3 linked regions of the Roseimaritima multifibrata genome follow. The protein of the gene in region 3 binds, or shares a complex with, the protein of the main gene of each other region. Links are inferred from orthologs where the notes say so. Each region holds a gene or a part of one and is shown on either strand. Other genes may lie near its edges.

What was found. Proteins that work in one complex are often made in the same cells at the same time.
Region 1: the proteins of accD (region 3) and accC are in contact, whole or in part, in a solved structure (PDB 8UXZ), measured with the Escherichia coli proteins. The link is inferred for Roseimaritima multifibrata from one-to-one orthologs.
Region 2: the proteins of accD (region 3) and FF011L_RS21525 are in contact, whole or in part, in a solved structure (PDB 8UXZ), measured with the Escherichia coli proteins. The link is inferred for Roseimaritima multifibrata from one-to-one orthologs.

What each region holds. Positions count from the first base shown.
Region 1 is NZ_CP036262.1:2,935,530-2,941,299, reverse strand. Bases 1,880-4,684 are described here. They hold accC (acetyl-CoA carboxylase biotin carboxylase subunit), read left to right. Parts: upstream 1,880-2,512; coding sequence 2,513-3,856; downstream 3,857-4,684. Other genes in these bases: FF011L_RS10690 (sigma 54-interacting transcriptional regulator), read right to left, coding at 4,516-4,684; accB (acetyl-CoA carboxylase biotin carboxyl carrier protein), read left to right, coding at 1,937-2,413. Also shown: FF011L_RS10710 (tetratricopeptide repeat protein), read right to left, coding at 1-406; FF011L_RS10705 (M24 family metallopeptidase), read left to right, coding at 764-1,861; more of FF011L_RS10690, read right to left, coding at 4,685-5,544; FF011L_RS10685 (hypothetical protein), read right to left, coding at 5,588-5,770. UniProt on the Escherichia coli protein: This protein is a component of the acetyl coenzyme A carboxylase complex; first, biotin carboxylase catalyzes the carboxylation of the carrier protein and then the transcarboxylase transfers the carboxyl group to form malonyl-CoA.
Region 2 is NZ_CP036262.1:5,930,045-5,935,956, reverse strand. What follows is about bases 1,880-4,826. They hold FF011L_RS21525 (acetyl-CoA carboxylase carboxyltransferase subunit alpha), read left to right. Parts: upstream 1,880-2,840; coding sequence 2,841-3,812; downstream 3,813-4,826. Other genes in these bases: dgt (dGTP triphosphohydrolase), read right to left, coding at 4,430-4,826; FF011L_RS21520 (DUF3127 domain-containing protein), read left to right, coding at 3,864-4,238; FF011L_RS21530 (serine/threonine-protein kinase), read left to right, coding at 1,880-2,784. Also shown: tRNA pseudouridine(38-40) synthase TruA, read left to right, coding at 1-395; FF011L_RS21535 (glycosyltransferase family 4 protein), read left to right, coding at 430-1,584; more of FF011L_RS21530, read left to right, coding at 1,870-1,879; more of dgt, read right to left, coding at 4,827-5,821. UniProt on the Escherichia coli protein: Component of the acetyl coenzyme A carboxylase (ACC) complex. First, biotin carboxylase catalyzes the carboxylation of biotin on its carrier protein (BCCP) and then the CO(2) group is transferred by the carboxyltransferase to acetyl-CoA to form malonyl-CoA.
Region 3 is NZ_CP036262.1:2,544,020-2,549,863, forward strand. The notes cover bases 1,695-4,573. They hold accD (acetyl-CoA carboxylase, carboxyltransferase subunit beta), read right to left. Parts: upstream 3,645-4,573; coding sequence 2,745-3,644; downstream 1,695-2,744. Other genes in these bases: FF011L_RS09280 (serine/threonine protein kinase), read right to left, coding at 1,735-2,742; FF011L_RS09290 (glycoside hydrolase family 10), read left to right, coding at 3,853-4,573. Also shown: FF011L_RS09270 (histidine phosphatase family protein), read left to right, coding at 1-312; FF011L_RS09275 (hypothetical protein), read right to left, coding at 401-1,018; more of FF011L_RS09290, read left to right, coding at 4,574-5,361.

The DNA.
Region 1 (5,770 bases), 390 kb from region 3 along the record:
GGTTGCCGCCGCTATGCTCGCTTTGGCGGACCGCTTCCAAAAACATGTCTGTGCTGAAAGGAGGCTCCCCTTCTTCTTGAAGGGTTGCGATCGCCGAGGCAACAAATTTCTGCAAACTTGGATCGGGAGAAGGCTTCTCTGGCAAACTTGCAAGCGACTGTTCAAAACGAGCTGAATCGTCAGCAAAAGAATTTTGACGCTCGGGAAGCGATGCCGCGACCTCCCCAACCAGAAACTGTTGCATTGAAAAATAGGCAAGCGTGCCCATTCCACAGCAGAGCGCCAACGAAATGGCGGCGATAACCGACAACACAATGAACAGCCCTCCCAATCCGCGTGCTGGCGGAGTGGGCATGGCAGGAACCGGATGATTCGAAACGGCAAAAGGGTCGGTCGACACGGTCATCCCCCGCAATCCAAGGTTAAGCTAGATGAAAAGACGACAGGCTTTCCGAGTGGACTTAGTGTACCGAAACGGTGATTGCTCGTCGTCGCTCGCATTGTTATTGTCCAACGGTTTAGAACCGAGCGTTTTCAGTGTAGCCTTTCGCGCCATGAGCGGAGCGTTGACGACGCCTCGTTTCGCCGAACGAACGGCGATCCAGATTCAATCAATGAACCGTGCTGCCTCGGTCGAGGATCTGCAACGCCAAAAAAAATGAGGCCGGTCCATTCGCGGATTCGGCTGGAACGGCATCCGACCTGCACGGCGTTTGTTAGATATCGCTCGATCCTTCCGTATCCATATTTAGGGACCTGACCTGTGAATTATTCGGCCCGCCTGCAAGAAGCCTGCTCCCGGCTTTCTAGTCACCAAGTCGACGCACTTTTTGTGTTCAACGAAACCAATGTGAGCTATCTGACCGGATTCAGCGGGGACAGCACGGTCCTACTGTTGACAGAAAACGGGGCGACGCTGTTAAGCGACCGACGCTATGAAACGCAACTGCAGCAGGAATGCCCGCAGCTTCCGGCATTGGTCCGCGGCCCCGATAAAAACATGTACCAATTAATCGAAGAAGCCGCAGCCAGTCAGCTGGCAGACTGTCAATCGATCGGATTCGAAGCCAATCATCTGCACTGGAACGACTATCAAAAATTGGCTAAATCGCTCGGGGCCCGCACGCTGGTGCCAACTTCGGCGTTTATCGAAGCTCAGCGATTAATCAAAGACGAAGACGAAATCGCCATTTTGCGACGAGCGGTTTCGATTGCGGAACGAACCTTTCTCTCCATTCGAGCTCGGCTTCGGCCCGACTGGACCGAATTGCAGATGGCCCATGAACTGGAATCGACGATGCGAGAACTGGGGGCAAGTGGCTGCGGATTTGCTCCCATTTTGGCAATCGACGCCAACGCCGCATTGCCTCACGCCCATCCCGGATCTCAGGTTCTCAATCAGGCATCGACGTTGCTGGTCGACTGGGGGGCAAAATTCCAAGGCTATACCAGCGACCTCACGCGGACGCTGTCGATCGGTCCTCCAAGCGACCGTTTCCATGAAGTTTACGAAGTGGTGCTGTTGGCGCAGCAAACCGCGATCGAAAAAATTCGTCCCGGAATCCCTCTAAAAGAAATCGATCGGGCTGCCCGAGACGTGATTGCCCAAGCGGGGTTTGGAGATTATTTTGGCCACGGACTGGGGCACGGAATCGGATTACAGGTCCACGAATCCCCCCGGATGGCGTCAACAAGCGAAGAAACGCTGGAATCGGGGATGGTCGTAACGGTAGAACCTGGGATCTATTTGCCCGGCGAGTTTGGCGTTCGTATCGAAGATGACGTTCTCGTCACCCCGGAAGGAAACGAAGTCTTGTCGTCGCTCGCAAAGGGCCTCGATGACATGATCGTTTTCCTGTAAAACAACCGGTTAAAGACAACGGCTCGTCGCGGCCGGTCACATAGATTTTTATCACAATAAGTGAGACGACGTCGTATGAATGCAGGTGGGAAACGCGAAGCGGTCAACGTATTTGGGATCGATCAGCTAAAAGAGTTGATCGAATTGATGGAGCAGCACGACCTGGCAGAGATCGATCTCCAGCAAGATACCGACCGAATCAGTCTAAAACGGGGCGGTGCACAGCCTTTGCAGGCCATGCCTGCCCCCATGGCGGCGGCCCCGGTCGCAGCTGCAACACCTGCCGAACCGGCTGGAGACGGCCCCAATATTTTGACCATCAAATCACCGATGGTCGGGACTTTCTACACAAAACCGAATCCTGAATCCGAGAATTTTGTCAAAGTCGGTGCGATGGTTTCCCCCGACACCGTGATCTGCATCGTTGAAGCCATGAAAGTCTTCAACGAAATTCCAGCGGAAGTCAGCGGGAAAGTCGTCGCAGTCCTTGCCGAAAACGGGCAACCTGTCGATTTCGATAAACCGCTCTTCAAAATCGATACCTCGGCCTAGGTCTTTCAGCCAAGGTACCGCGTTTTCTGGCCTCTCGGCAAAATCACTGCCTAGGCTCCCACTGGTTTACCCCCAAATTCTTTAGATAGCTAAACGGTCATGTACAACCGGATCCTGATTGCCAATCGTGGCGAAATTGCCCTTCGTGTCATCCGTGCCTGCCGAGAATTGGGGATCGAATCGGTTGCCGTCTACAGCCAAGCGGACGCCGATTCGGCTCATGTTCGTTATGCCGATCAAGCGTTTTGCATCGGCCCCGCGCGGAGCGCGGACAGCTACCTGCGCATCGACCGGATCATTAGCGCTGCGGAGCTAGGGGATGTCGACGCGATCCATCCGGGTTATGGATTCCTAGCCGAAAACGCTCACTTCAACGAAGTTTGCCGGAGCTGCAAAATTGACTTCATCGGGCCTCGCCCCGAAGCGATGGAAATGCTGGGCGATAAAAACACCGCCCGGTCGCTGGCCATCAAGGCCGAAGTCCCAGTAGTGCCCGGGAGTGACGGGTTGATCGATGATGACAATGAAGCGATTCGCGTTGCCAACGAAATCGGATTTCCTGTCCTGATCAAAGCAACCGCAGGTGGCGGAGGCAAAGGGATGCGAGTGGCCGTCGACCAATCGGTCCTGGCAACCGCCGTATCGCAAGCCCGCACCGAGGCCCAAGCGGCGTTTGGTAACGGAGCCGTCTACATCGAAAAGTACATTGAAAAACCTCGGCACATCGAAGTTCAGGTGATCGCCGATGAACATGGCAACGTGGTTCATCTTTATGAACGCGATTGCAGCGTTCAACGTCGCCATCAAAAACTGATCGAAGAAGCCCCCAGCCCGACGCTATCGCCAGAAAAACGGACCGCGATCTGCGAAGCGGCCGTGCGAATGATTCGAGCCGCCAACTATACCAATGCGGGAACGGTCGAATTTATCGTCGACAAGAACGATGATTTCTACTTCATCGAAGTCAACGCCCGAATTCAAGTCGAACATCCCGTCACCGAAATGGTCACCGGCATCGACCTGATCAAGCAGCAGATCCTTGTCGCGTCCGGCGAACCTCTTCCCTTCAAACAAGAAGACATTCCATGCCGCGGGGTCGCTATCGAATGCCGCATCAACGCCGAGAATCCCGACAAAGGCTTCCAACCCAATCCAGGTAAAATTCAGCACATGTTTGCCCCAGGCGGTTTGGGCGTTCGTTTTGATTCCCACGTTTGCTCGGGCTATACGGTACCTCCGTATTACGATTCGATGATCGGGAAACTGATTGTCTACCAGCCGACACGACTGGAAGCGATCGCCACGATGCGAAGGGCTCTGAAAGAATTGGCAATCGAAGGCATTTCGACGACCGCCAGCTTCCACGACAAAGTCCTGCAACATCCTGAATTCATCGCAGGAAACTGCGATACAACGTTCGTCGAACGTGAATTCACCAACTAGTAACTGGCACCCGCGATCGACGATGCACAGAAGGATAGCTGCCTCTCTGCCGTAGTTACCGTCGCCAGACGGTAGTTCCTACTGCGGCACCGTCACCTTTCGATTGTCCCCTTTCGCTTCACGAAAGAACGCTCCCTGAAAGCGGCTTTCGCTCGGGACGTGCGATTTATTCGCGACGGATATTGGTCACGCCTTGAGCTTCTCACTCACGCCAACCTTTCGCGGGGGGGGGGGGCGTGAAAAGAATAAGTGAAGAAAGTCTGGCTCCCCTCGCCCTCAAAACAAGCTCGCTTAAAACAGGTTTGATACCGGATCATCGGTTCGCCAGCTAATGCAATTAAGTACGATTCAAAGGCTTGTTTTGGGGGAGAGGGGCTGGGGGAGAGGGGCCGACAGCGTTGGCAAGGCGTGACATAATCGGCTGAAATCCGAGGCTTTCACCGCGTCTTCGCTGCAAAATCGCCAGCTGGAAATCTCCCCCTCTCCCCCAAGCGAGCTCCACTAAATCAAAGAAAGAGGCAGAGATCACGCAATGAGCTAGCAGAGATTTCTTCCGCAACAAAGAGCTTGCTTAGGGGCGAGGGGAGCCAGACTTTCTTCATTTATTCTTTTCATCCCCCGAGCGAAAGGCGACCATTGCCCAACAACTCAGACGGTGATCAGGAGGCGGACGGTGGCTGATCCATTCCGTAGTCCTTGATCTTCTTGTGCAGGGTGTTGCGATTCATTCCCAGCCGACTCGCTGCACGGGTTTGAACCCCGTCGCATTCGAGAAGGACCTGGCGGATGACCTCGCGTTCAACACGGTCGACGATCTGGCTATGGACGTCACTCGCATCCTCAGCGATGGTCTGCAGCCCTTGCTGCACAACTGCAGTGGTCAGCGAACCTACGTCCGCGGTGTTGACCGGCTCGGCAATCGCTTTCGCTTTCCCGGTGATCGATTCGGGCAGAAAATCGATGGCTGGCTCGCTTCCCTCTGAACAGACAATCACCCGCTGAAGGTAACTGAACAGCTGGTCGATGTTCCCTGGCCAAGGATAGTTTTCCAGCGAGGTCAACAGCGGCCCTTCAAGCGACTGCACCTGCTTGCCAATTTGCCGATTAAGTACTTTCCAGAAGTGATCGATCAGCGGCAGAATGTCTTCGCGGCGTTCGCGTAGCGGGGGGAGCAGAATCGGAATCACGTTCACTCCCCAAAAAAGATCGCTGCGAAATCTCCCCTCTTCGACCGGCGGTAACAGATCAAGCGAGCTGGCCGCAATCAGGCGGCACGGGGCAGCGGGGAGGGTCGAAGACGAATCCGGATGAGCATCCGCTTGCTCGCCCGCATTGAACACAAACTGCGACAATCGATCCTGCAGCGGCAGGTCGGCCCGATCCAGGTGATCAAGAAACAGCGTCCCCGAGGCGGGCGGACTGCAGGATCGCCCCAAGCCCTCCTCGCCATTTCCTATCCCTAGCGGGGCGATGGAACCACAGTCCCATCGCTGGAAAGGCTGGTCGCGTCGCGACGACGCTTGGTGGATTGCTCGGGCAAGCCAGTGCTTGCCCGTTCCCATTTCGCCGACAATCAGCACGGACGCGTCCGTGCTGGCGGCAAGCGAAGCGATTCGCAACACATCCCGCATCGCTTGCGAAACCAGTACCGCACCTGTTGAAAAGAAATCAGCTGCGGGATGTGTCATAACGGCTTCCATCACGTTCACAAGGAGCGGGATAAGGAACCCGCTATTTGGTCGAGAGTTCGTATTTCAGAGATTCTGAACTAGGAATCGTCTCGGTTAGCTCACTATTGTCATTAAATTTAGCGGGCAAGATCTGTTTGTTGAATGATACGCCCGCTTCAGGTGAGTCCGCAGACAGATCGGAGGTGACCTCTTCGTAGCCACGGATCTGAACTTGTTTGGAACC
Region 2 (5,912 bases), 3.4 Mb from region 3 along the record:
TGCCTTACCGTTTAGATGTGCCGGCAATGCGGGATGCGGCTGGACGCTTGGTCGGTAAGCTGGATTTCGCTAGCTTCCAAGCGGCCGGGGCGGACCGCCTAACCACCGTCCGTGATGTCCGTGCACTCGACCTGATCGTGGAAGAGGGTAGGGGAGACGCGGTGTATCTGGATATCGAAATCGAAGCCGATGGGTTTCTTTATAATATGGTTCGCAATATCGTGGGAAGCCTACTGGAGGTTGGGCGTGGTAAACAGACTCCAGAATGGATCGATTTCTTGCTTGATGTGAAAGATCGCGATAAGGCAGGCCCAACGGCTCCGGCACTGGGGCTGTTCTTAATCCGCGTCGACTACGATATTCAACCCATCTTGGACCAGGGCGAATTGCCTTAGTCCTTATGTTTGAGGCTGTTGTGAAAGGCTTGTGTTGCGAATCGCTCATGTGATCACTCGAATGATCGTTGGTGGGGCTCAGGAAAACACATTGTTGACCTGCCATGGATTGTTGCGCGATTACGGAGACGACGTTCTGCTTTTGACCGGGCCTTCATTGGGCCCCGAAGGCGGTTTGCTGGAGCAGGGCAGGGTAGGGGAGTTGCCGACAAAGGAGCTCCCTATGCTGCGGCGAGCCATCCATCCGCTGAACGATGCGAAAGCGTTGGCTGCATTGAAGGCGGCGCTGCGGGATTTCAAGCCGGATGTTGTCCACACGCATAGTGCAAAAGGTGGGATCCTGGGGCGGCAGGCCGCGTGGGCGCTAAAGGTTCCGGCAATTTTGCATACGGTTCATGGGGCTCCGTTTTATCCCTATCAGCCCGCTCCGATCCGCTGGTTTTATCGCAAGTGTGAACGCCGTGCGGCCAAGCAGTGCCATCGCCTGATCTCCGTCGCCGACGCGATGACCGATTTAATGGTCGAGGGCGGAGTTGCGGATCGCTCGAAATTCACGACGGTTTACAGTGGGATGGATGTCGCGCCGTTCCTGGCCGCTGATAAAACTCGCGAGCAGACACGTAAGAAGCTTGGTATCCAACCTGACGATATTGTGATCGGAAAAATTGCCAGGCTGTTTCATCTGAAAGGGCACGATGACCTGATTCACGCTGCATCGCGGGTCCTCGCTGAGCACCCGAAGGTGAAGTTCTTGTTGGTCGGCGATGGGGTCCTTCGGGAAGAGCTGGAAAAGAAAATTTCGTCGCTGGGGCTGACGGACCGTTTTTTGTTGACTGGACTGGTCCCGCCTGTGGAAATCCCTTCGCTGATCGGGGCGATGGACGCGCTGGTTCACACTTCCTACCGCGAAGGGTTGGCGAGAGCGCTTCCGCAGGCCCTGATCGCGGGAAAACCGGTCGTCAGTTACGACGTCGATGGGGCTCGAGAAGTCGTCATAAACGACGAGACGGGGTTTTTAGTCCCCGCAGGTGGTATCGACGAACTTGCTCGCCGTTTGATCCAGATCGCAGGGGATCCGCAGCTTCGGCTGCGGTTGGGGGCGACTGGCCGCGAGCGTTTTACCGAGCCTTTTCAAGCCGAAACGATGACCCGGCGGTTGAGGGAAATCTACGAGGAACTGCTGAAGTAGATGGTTTTCAGCGTTTGGAGGTGGGGAGTGGGGATTTCCCAGGCCCCACCGAAAACAGCCTCCGGGCTGAACGCGTTACGACGTGGCGTCCGTTCGCTTAGGCTGAATCCGCTGTTGAAACGCATAAAAGGTTCATTTCACTGCCAAATGTCCTTTTTTTTGGGAGGGGAGGGGGGCTGGGCTGTCATTCGGCGGGGGCCTCCGAGGGGCATCGCCTTTTCGTAACCTGCGGGTCTGCCTAAGATGGTTAGGAAGATTTCTCCGCTTTTAACCGATGCCGTGCTCATGACAAAAATCCGCGATTTTCTGGGACCCTACCGGCTTGTCCGTTTGATCCGAGGTGGAGGGACCTGTGAAGTCTGGGAGGCGGTGCATTCGGAGTCGGATGAGCGGTTTGCCCTGAAAATTCTTCGCCCCCAGAAACGGCACGATAAAGAAGAATTGGCGACGCTGAAGCATGAGTACGCGGTCGCTTCGACGCTGACAACCAGCAATCGCATCATCAAAATTTACGAGTACACCATCGAGAGTGACACTCCGATGTTGGTGATGGAACTGTTTAGTGAACTGAACATGAAGCAGGCCCTGCGGCGGGGACCGGAGTCGCTTGCGTTCATGCTTCACACCATTGTGGAGCAGGCGGCAGAGGGGCTTTACTTCATGCACAACAAAGGTTGGATCCACCGCGATATCAAGCCCGACAATTTTTTGGTTAGTAGGGAAGGGGAGACCAAATTAATCGACTTTCAGATTGCTGAGAAAAAGAAATCGGGGCTGGCAAAGCTGTTTTCCAAGTCCAAAATCCAGGGGACCAAGAGCTACATGTCGCCCGAGCAGATTCGTGGCAAGGCATGTGATGAGCGAGCCGATATTTACAGTTTTGGCTGTGTGCTGTTCGAAATGGTTACCGCAAAAGCCCCGTTCACCGGTTCAACGCCGAACGAGCTTTTGACCAAGCACTTGAAAGCGAACATTCCCACCCCCTTGGTCTACAACGACAACGTAAGCTCCGAATTCGCGGCATTGATTCGCAGCATGATGGCAAAGTCGCCAGAGAATCGCCCGCAATCGATGTGGGAGTTCTTGAAGGAGGTGCGGGCAATGAAGTTGTTTAAGCGAGTCCCTAAGCCTCCTGAGGTTAGTGTCTTTGATGACCTGCCTAACTTTAAAAATCCTGATGACTTGTTTCGCAATAATTAGGGCCGGACGCGTATCGCGTCACTGGAATTTTCGAAAACGTATTGAGTGAGATGAATATGGATGCTGGACCGGGCCTGGAGTTTGAACGCGAAATTGTCAAACTTGAAAACCAAGTCGGTGAACTGGAGCGAGTTGCAGATCGCTCGGCAGCCCAAGAAGCAGATCTTCGAGAGTTGCGGCAGACGGTGAATGAGCAGCTTCGCGAAGTCTATTCGCATCTGACTCCTTGGCAAACTGTGCAGGTTTCTCGTCATCAAAATCGTCCCTACACGAGGGACTATTTGCAGTTGGTCTTTGATGACTTTGTAGAACTGCATGGGGATAAACATTTTGGCGACGACCGTGCAATGCTGACAGGTTTTGCGAAACTTGATCGCTTTAAGGTGATGATGATCGGTCACCAAAAAGGGCGTACATACAAGGAACGGGCGGCATGCCATTTCGGGTGTGCACATCCTGAAGGCTATCGCAAAGCGATGCGTAAGATGGCGATGGCAGAGAAATACAAGTTGCCGCTGATCTGCTTTATCGATACGCCAGGTGCGTACCCGGGGATCGGTGCCGAAGAACGCGGGCAGGCTCAGGTGATCGCCGAAAGTATGTTCAAGATGAGTCGCTTGCGGACTCCGGTGATCTGTGTTGTGATCGGAGAAGGAGGGTCCGGAGGCGCTTTGGGGATCGGGGTAGGGGACCGCGTTGCCGTTTTGAAGAATGCCTATTATTCGGTGATTAGTCCTGAAGGTTGTGCGGGGATTTTGTGGAAAAGTCACCAGTACGCACCGAACGCCGCCGATTCGCTCCGCTTTACCTCGGGCGACTTGAAGAAGTTGGGGGTTGTCGATGATGTGATTGACGAACCTCTGGGAGGGGCTCACCGCGATCATCATCAAATGGCTAGCCGTTTGAAAACCTATCTGTCACGAACCTTGGCAGAGTTGGAGGCCATCCCCATGGATGAATTGATCGAAAGCCGCTACAAAAAGTTCCGTAAGATGGGCGTCTATCTGGATGGCGCCGTCGAAGCCTAAACCTAATTGTTGTTCCTTGCCGCTAGTGGTGGCTGAAAGTGAGTATTAAAGATGAGTGCTGATGCGAAAGTAACTGGGATCGTCCACTTGGTTGAAGAAACAAAAACTTACGGACAGAAAGGATTTCGCAAACGACTAGTGGTCCTGGAGCAAGAGTTGGGCAGTTTTACCAACTATGTTCCGGTTGAATTTATTCGTGATGCATGTGATTCGGTTGACGGAGTCCAGGTCGGGGATTCGATCGAAGTGACCTATCGATTGAGCGGTCGCAAATGGCAACGCGATGCGAACTCCGAAGTCAAATTCTTCGTTAACGTGGAAGGTATCTCCTTCACGAAAATGGATGCACCCAACGGTGCCGGTGGCGCTGAAGCCAACGACAGTCTTTCGGAAGCTGCCTTCGACGAAGATGATGTCCCTTTCTAAAGCAGATGGACAGTCGATCGTTTAACAAGTTTTGTTGAGAGCGTGAGCGACGGGGCGTCCGTACAGATGCTCCGGCTGTTTTCGCCAAACTTGTGCAGCCTTTCGGTCTCCCGTGGGATCGTTCCTTCTTAGCAAGAGGGAAAGGGAGAGAAGGTGTCGGGGGCGAGGGGCAGGGCGGTTTTTTTAAAAAACTACCCTGCTGTGTTGCCCGTGATCTGCTGCGACAACGTCGTTGCGTTGGTGTCCGTCAGGCTGGCAAAGTAATCCATGACTTGATGCAGCCACCATGCATACGGACGCTGTTGGTTTTCAGAAACATAATTCTCTCCCCAGGCGAGCATTAGAGTTCGCTTGGTGAGGAAATCGGTTTTCTGAAACATCTGTTGTTGGCTTAGTCTGCGCGTCGCTTGGCTTAGTGCGCCGACAATCCTTCCCAGCGCTTGGTACGCGCCAAGTTCTGCCGTTACCTTGGCGCGATGCGCAAAGATCGTCGTGTAGTGCTCGGTGACCTGCTCGAGTGCATTTAGTAGAGACGAATCTAAGTTCGTTTTCAAATCGGCGATTCGGTCGCCATGCATGATCGCTTCGTAGTCTTGTTCAAAGACCTGCCAGGTAGCGTTCACCAGGGTGTGAATCGCTTTGCCTCGCAGAACCGATAAGGGAAGTTGCGAATGATCTTCGTTCATGATCTGTAGCAGCACCGGACGGACATGGCTGTCGTTCAGGATGTTCATTTCGACCGCGTCTTCCAGGTCAAGAATCCGGTAGCAAATGTCGTCGGCCGCCTCGGACAAGAAGGATAACGGATGGCGTTTGGCAGCGTCCTGTGTGCCCAGGTCCATCTCGTTCCAAACCTGTTCGAACAGTTCACGCTCGCTGGAAAAGATGTTGAATTTTTGATGGGTGATCGCACGCTGATCGCAGGAGTGCCACGGGTACTTAACCATCGCTCCAAGGGTCGCGTACGTCAGTCGCATGTAGCCGGCCTGTGGGTTGTCCGCGCGGCTGGCTAGGCGGAAGCCTTGGGCGTTGCCTTCAAAGATCAGCCAATCGTGGCGGAGTCCTTCGTCGGTCTGAGAAAGGTCGTCGCCAAAGACGTCGGTGGGATGGTCTTGGACCCATTGGCGAATCGCGTATTCGCCTCCATGTCCGAACGGAGGGTTTCCGATGTCATGTGCCAAACATGCGGCTTGAAGGATCTGGCACACATCTTCCGTTTTTCGGTTGGCGGGCATCTCCTGTTTGTCGATCAGCAGGGCCGCGATCCGTTTCGCAAAGGAGCGACCGACGCTGGCGACTTCGATGGAGTGGGTTAGGCGGTTGTGGACATGATCGTGCGGCGAGTGCGGGTAGACCTGCATCTTGCGGGCGAGCCGCCGGAAGGCGGGCGAGTAAACGATCCGGTCGTAGTCCGCTTCGAACGGCGTGCGGAATGGTTCGTCGCGTGAACGTCGCGGCACCTGGCCAGGGCGAGGGCAGCGGAAATCGGATAGCAGGCGGTTCCAGTGAAGCCGAGTCATCGGTGCCAAGTCATGGGTGAGCGGAGAAAGATTGTCGCAACCTTCGGTCCGCGAAAGTTGCATTACCAGGGCGTTCTTACGCGGAGTGAAAGGCGACAATGCGGGGAATCTATTGGGAAATCGCCCTATTAGCAACGTCCGATAATGCCTCTTA
Region 3 (5,844 bases):
GACGAAGTCCGCAGGCAGCAGCCACGGGTCTACAAGAAAGGGCAGGATTCGCCCGGGGACCTTTGTCCTCCGGGAGGCGAGACAATGGAATCTGCCAAAGAACGCGTTCAGCGGGCGCTGCAGAAAATTATCCGCAAGCATCGCAAAGGATCGGTCGCGTTGGTGATCCCTGATCCGCTGGCAAGTATCGTTCGCTCCCTCCTTAGCGGCAAAGAGATGAGGGACCTGTGGAAATCGGAAACCGACGCAGGGACCTGGGAATGTTTGGAGCTGTGTGAACCGGCTACCAAACCACAATTCTTGTTTGTCTGATCGGTTCCCATTGGGGTGATCTGCAGAACCCTGCCGAGAAGGTTCGCCTAGCTGTCTGGCTCTCGCCAAGGCATTCCTGTAACCAGGCTTAACTTGGTTCTCGAATGAAATAACGCTTTCGAGGCTTGGCGGCCTCCACAGCCGGCTGGAACGATTCTTTGCCAAATCCAGGCTGCGGCGGGGTGGGGGGCAGAGCACTGCGCTGTTGTTCTGTTTCACTGGAAACCCGAGAGCGTGCCGCTGTCGCGTTTGGATAGCTTACGCGGAACGCTGGAGGGGCTGCTGTCGAACTCTCTGCCGTCGAGCTCTCCTTGGCCAGTTCCGGCGCCGGTTCGCTTACGGTCGTCGCTGGTGGGATGGCAATACGTTGCGAAGCCCAAGCCGACGGAGGTCGCACGGGAGTCGGCACGGTTGCCGAGAACCGATCATTGATCTCCGGGGGCGTCTCCATTGGAATCGCAACGTCGTTGTAGTCCGAAGGCAGTTCGGGAATCGCTGCGGGCGCTGGCTGATCCGCTCGCGGCGGCTCGGGATCGGGAGACCATAGGTCAGCGTTCCCTGTCGATATTTCCCTAAGAGTCGATTCACCCGAATCGAACGAACGGGGCGTCGCAATCGGAACCGATTCCGTCGAAGTTCGACGAAAGGGAAGGGCGGCCAGGATTCCAAGAATAAGGATTGGAATCCCATAAGATATGGTGCGCATCACTAAGAACCTCAAGGTGCCGGCGCAGCGGAGACCGAATGGTCCGCGCACCGCGGGTTCTCTTCCATGAGGTAAAGTGCTCTGTTTCCTACATCACGTTACTTATCGGCCAGGGAAGCCAAGAAAGTTGAAGATTCTAGCGGAGCCCGCAAGGTCCGCCTAAACCCTCCAGTCTGTCGCTTCCGGGGCGACGCAGAGGCTGCCGGGCGGTGCGGTGAATCCCGTGGGACGTCAGCCCAGTGCCAGCCATCTTCTTAAACGGCGCGAGCCGTCCGGCAAGTTCATTGTGCCTTCTATGCGATTGCCAGAAGACTTGGCCCCGTGCCCTCTACTTTGGCGTCTACGGGCGAATTTCTTAGCGGAACGGCGCGAGCCGTCCGGCAATTTCATTGTGTCTTCTATGCGATTGCCAGAAGACTTGGCCCCGTGCCCTCTGCTTTGGCGTCTGCGGGCGAATTTCTTAGCGGAACGGCGCGAGCCGTCCGGCAAGTTCATTGTGTCTTCTTTGCGATTGCCAGAAGGCTTGGCCCCGTGCCCTCTACTTTGGCGTCTACGGGCGAATTTCTTAGCGGAACGGCGCGAGCCGTCCGGCAACCGCATAGAAAAACCACCCACAGACGCGAAAGCCGGTGGCATTCAGCGTTAGCCCCGGGGCAAGCGGTTTTGCGTGCGTCTGCCGTTCGCTGCCCTGGTCAACACGAAATCGGGCTGGCGGATCATTCGGCTTGAGCGGTTTCCTGGTCGATGCCGCTGATCTGCTGCAGAAATTTGTCCATCGAGGGTGTCCGGTCTTCTGGCTTGGGGGCCAGGCAGGACATGATGGCCCGTCCGATTCGCGGCTGCAAATCGGGGTAGCGTTCAAAGATATCGATCGGTGGCAGCGTGTCGTGCTGCAGTGCCGCACGCCCTGTGGTTTCGACGATATTCCAAGGAAATTCAAACGTCAGCAGGCAGTAGGCTGAAACACCAAACGAAAAGATGTCGACTCGTTTGTCCGTGGGACGCCGGCGGACAATTTCGGGCGACATATAAATCGGGGTTCCCGTTCGATTTCCCGGAGCCATAAACGGAGGGGTTGCCGGTACGGTCAGCCCAAAATCGATCAGCTTTAGCCCTACCAGGTCTGGCAGGCAGATAAAGTTTCGCGGGCAGATGTCTCGGTGAATGAATTCTTTTCGGTGAACGTACTGGATTGCCTGGGCCATTTGGCGAATCAGATTGATTCGTTTTCCCGCAACCAGATTAGCATCCGCGGACTGGACCACTTGCTGGAGGTTGGGGCCGGCGATGTATTCCATCACGAGGTAGCGTTCACCTCGCGTCGTTTCACCATGCTCAAGCGTTTCCATGACCAGAGGATGATCCATTTGCATGGCAATTTCACCCTCGGTCGGTTTTTTAAGCCCTTTAAATCGAGCTTCAAACAGATCGACCTTTTCCGGGTCGCAAATCTTGACGCCGACTTTTCGGTCCAGCTGTCGGTCATGAGCTAAGAAAAAATTCCCCATCGTTCCGGAGACCGACGACCGCAGGCGTTCGAAGCGGAGTTCGACATCGCACTTGGTCCGATTGGGGGCGGTCCCTTTTTTGGCTGGCTTTTTGGGAGTTTTGGGAGCTTTCGCATTTTTAGGATTTTTCGACGACTTTGCCGATTGGCTTGCGTCCTCGCTCGCCGGATCCTTGGATCCTTTGAGGAGACCTTTTAGTGAATCGAAAATCCCCATGATTATTTCCCGCAGTAGTCGATCGCTTGAGCAATTTCGCTTTTAAGTCGTTCCCGGGTCACAATTCGATCGATGTAGCCATGTTCCATGAGGAATTCGCTGGTTTGGAATCCTTCGGGAAGTTCGATTCCAATCGTCGCTTTAATCGTGCGGGGGCCAGCGAACCCGATCAACGCCTTGGGCTCGGCAACCACCAGGTCTCCCAGAGACGCAAAACTGGCGGCGACACCACCCATCGTTGGATTGGTCAGGACGCTGATAAATAAACCACCGGCTTTGTCATAGCGTGCTAATGCAGCGGAGACCTTTGCCATTTGCATCAGCGACAGGATCCCTTCATGCATTCGGGCTCCACCGCCCGAGCCGCTAACGATGATAAGTGGCAGGTTCTGATCGGTAGCACGTTCGATCAGTCGGGTTAAACGTTCGCCGACGACCGAGCCCATGCTCCCCATGATAAATGCCGAATCGGTAACTGCAAATGCAACACGACGTGCCCGGATCATTCCGGTCCCGGTAATCACTGCGTCGGTCAATCCGGTCCGTTTTTGTTCCGAAACCAGACGGTCGGCATAACGCTTACGATCGGAAAATTCCAACGGATCGGTCGGCGATAGTTCTTCGTCGCATGGTTCAAACGTGCCGTCATCGAGCACTTGGGTGATCCGTTCGCGAGCCGAGACGTAGAAATGATATTCACAGTTCGGGCAAACGTTTCGCCGCCGTTGCACTTCTTTGCGATACAGTGAAGCTCCGCACCCGGGGCATTTGATCCAAAGGCCTTCGGGGACACCTCGCTTTTTAGGGACGGATGAGTCTGCTGCGTCTTCCCCCGCTGGAAGGGAATTCACGTCAGAAGAGGGGGCCGAAGATTTGCTAGGTGCGGTCACGGAATCTGGCATGGGATTTGGCGACAATAAATCAGGAATTCAGATACGTACACAGTTTATCCACAGAGTCCGGTTTTTGCCTGCCCCCACTAGTGACGATTTTTCACATGAATTGAACGAAACTGCATTGCCCGTTAAATTCTGACGGTTCCTTAACTACGCAGCTTGCGCTGCCCGATACTCCTACTCGCCTTTTCGGACGGTCTGGCTGCCTCAAATTATGGGCCAATTCCATTTCGACATTCCCGAATTACTGCTCGAACAGGGGGCTTTCGGAGAAGAGCGGTCTCTCTGGAAATACGCGTACCTAACCGGAATCGAGAGTATTCCGTCGGAGGGAGAAACACGCTTTGCCGATGGGCGGATGACGATTTCTCGTCGCGCCGATGAATCCGCTAAACTTTCGGTTCCTTGGAATATCCCGGGCTATGGCCCGGTGACCTTGACGACCTGCAGCCTGCGTCCCGGCGACGGACCCTACAATTTGGCCCTCGAATTGGCTCGCGGCTCCTGTTATCGGGTCCGTACTCAAGCCGATGTCTGGGAACGGTCGGGCCTGAGGATGTCCGAAAATTTTAAAGATTTATTGGCTCAGGGAACCTCTTTCTTCCTGGATGCCGCCCAGCGGATCGCTAATCCTGCCGCCGCGGGGGAAGATGCGATGAAGGCGATTCGGCATCTGGAGGCCGCCTCTGCTGATTTACTGGAATCCTACGCAGCCCAGGCCCTCGCGTTCCGGCGAGACCATGAGGGGCAATTGGGGACGCTGCTGGGGGTGTCGATGCAGCCGGCACAGCCGCCGACCGAAGCACAGACCCAGATGTATGTGGAAACCTGCAACACGGTCGCCGTTCGGCTTTCTTGGGCCGATGTCGAAACCGACGCCGGGCGATTGGATTTCGATGCGGTCGATAAAATGTTTGCCTGGGCGGAGAAGCATGGGCTGCGCGTGATCGCAGGTCCTCTGTTTGATTTCCAAGATAAATTGCTCCCGCATTGGCTTTACCTTTTTGAAGACAATTTCGATGGTTTGATCGATGCTGTCTGCCGCTTTGCCGAGCAGGCCGTTCGGCGATATGTCGGCCGAGTCCATTTATGGAATTGTGCGGCGGGGTTAAATACCAAAGGCCCCATCCGTTTAAGCGAAGACCAAGTGATGCGGTTAGCCGTCGCGGTGGTCCAAACCGTTCGCCGTGTCGATCCACGGACTCCCGTGATTGTCGCTTTTGACCAACCCTTCGGTGAATACTTAAGCCGTGAGCGTGAAGGTATCTCGCCACTGCATTGTGCGGACGCACTGGTGCGAGCCGGATTGGGGTTGGCCGGGATCGGACTGGAACTGCGAATGAATTACGAGCAGATCGGAACGCTCCCACGGACCAACTTGGATTTCAGCCAATTGGTTGACCGCTGGGCAGTGTTAGGCCTGCCACTGATGTGTCAATTAACGGTTGCCGCAAATAGTGGAATCGACGCCGGAGCACTTCGCCCAACGGACGTGTTGCTGGGATCCCCGCCGCCGGCCATTCCCGAAAAGAACCAACTCCGCTTAGCGGGTGGGTTTATCCGGACTCTGTTGGCAAAGAATTTTGTCCATGGAATTATCTGGGAAGGCTGGGATGATTCGCGGCCGCATATTTTTCCGTACAGCGGTCTGCTGGATGAACGAGGAAACCCGCGACCCCTGCAGCAGTATCTGGCGCGGCTAAGAAAAGACTTTCTCTGCTAATTCCGCGAGGGTGAAGACCCAATCCCCTCTACGGGCGAATTTCTTAGCGGAACGGCGCGAGCCGTCCGGCAAATGCATCGTGTCTTCTATGTGCTTGCCAGAAGGCTTGGCCCAATGCCATCTACGCGCGACTTTCTTAGCGGAACGGCGCAAGCCGTCCGGCAAATACACCGTGTCTTCTATGTGCTTGCCAGACGGCTTGGCCCAATGCCATCTACGGGCGATTTTCTTAGCGGAACGGCGCAAGCCGTCCGGCAAATACACCGTGTCTTCTATGCGATTGCCAGCCGGCATGGCCCCAATGCTATCTACGGGCGACTTTCTTAGCGGAACGGCGCAAGCCGTCCGGCAAATACACCGTGTCTTCTATGTGCTTGCCAGACGGCTTGGCCCCAATGCCATCCACGGGCGAATTTCTTAGCGGAACGGCGCAAGCCGTCCGGCAAATGCATCGTGTCTTCTATGCGCTTGCCAGAAGGCTTG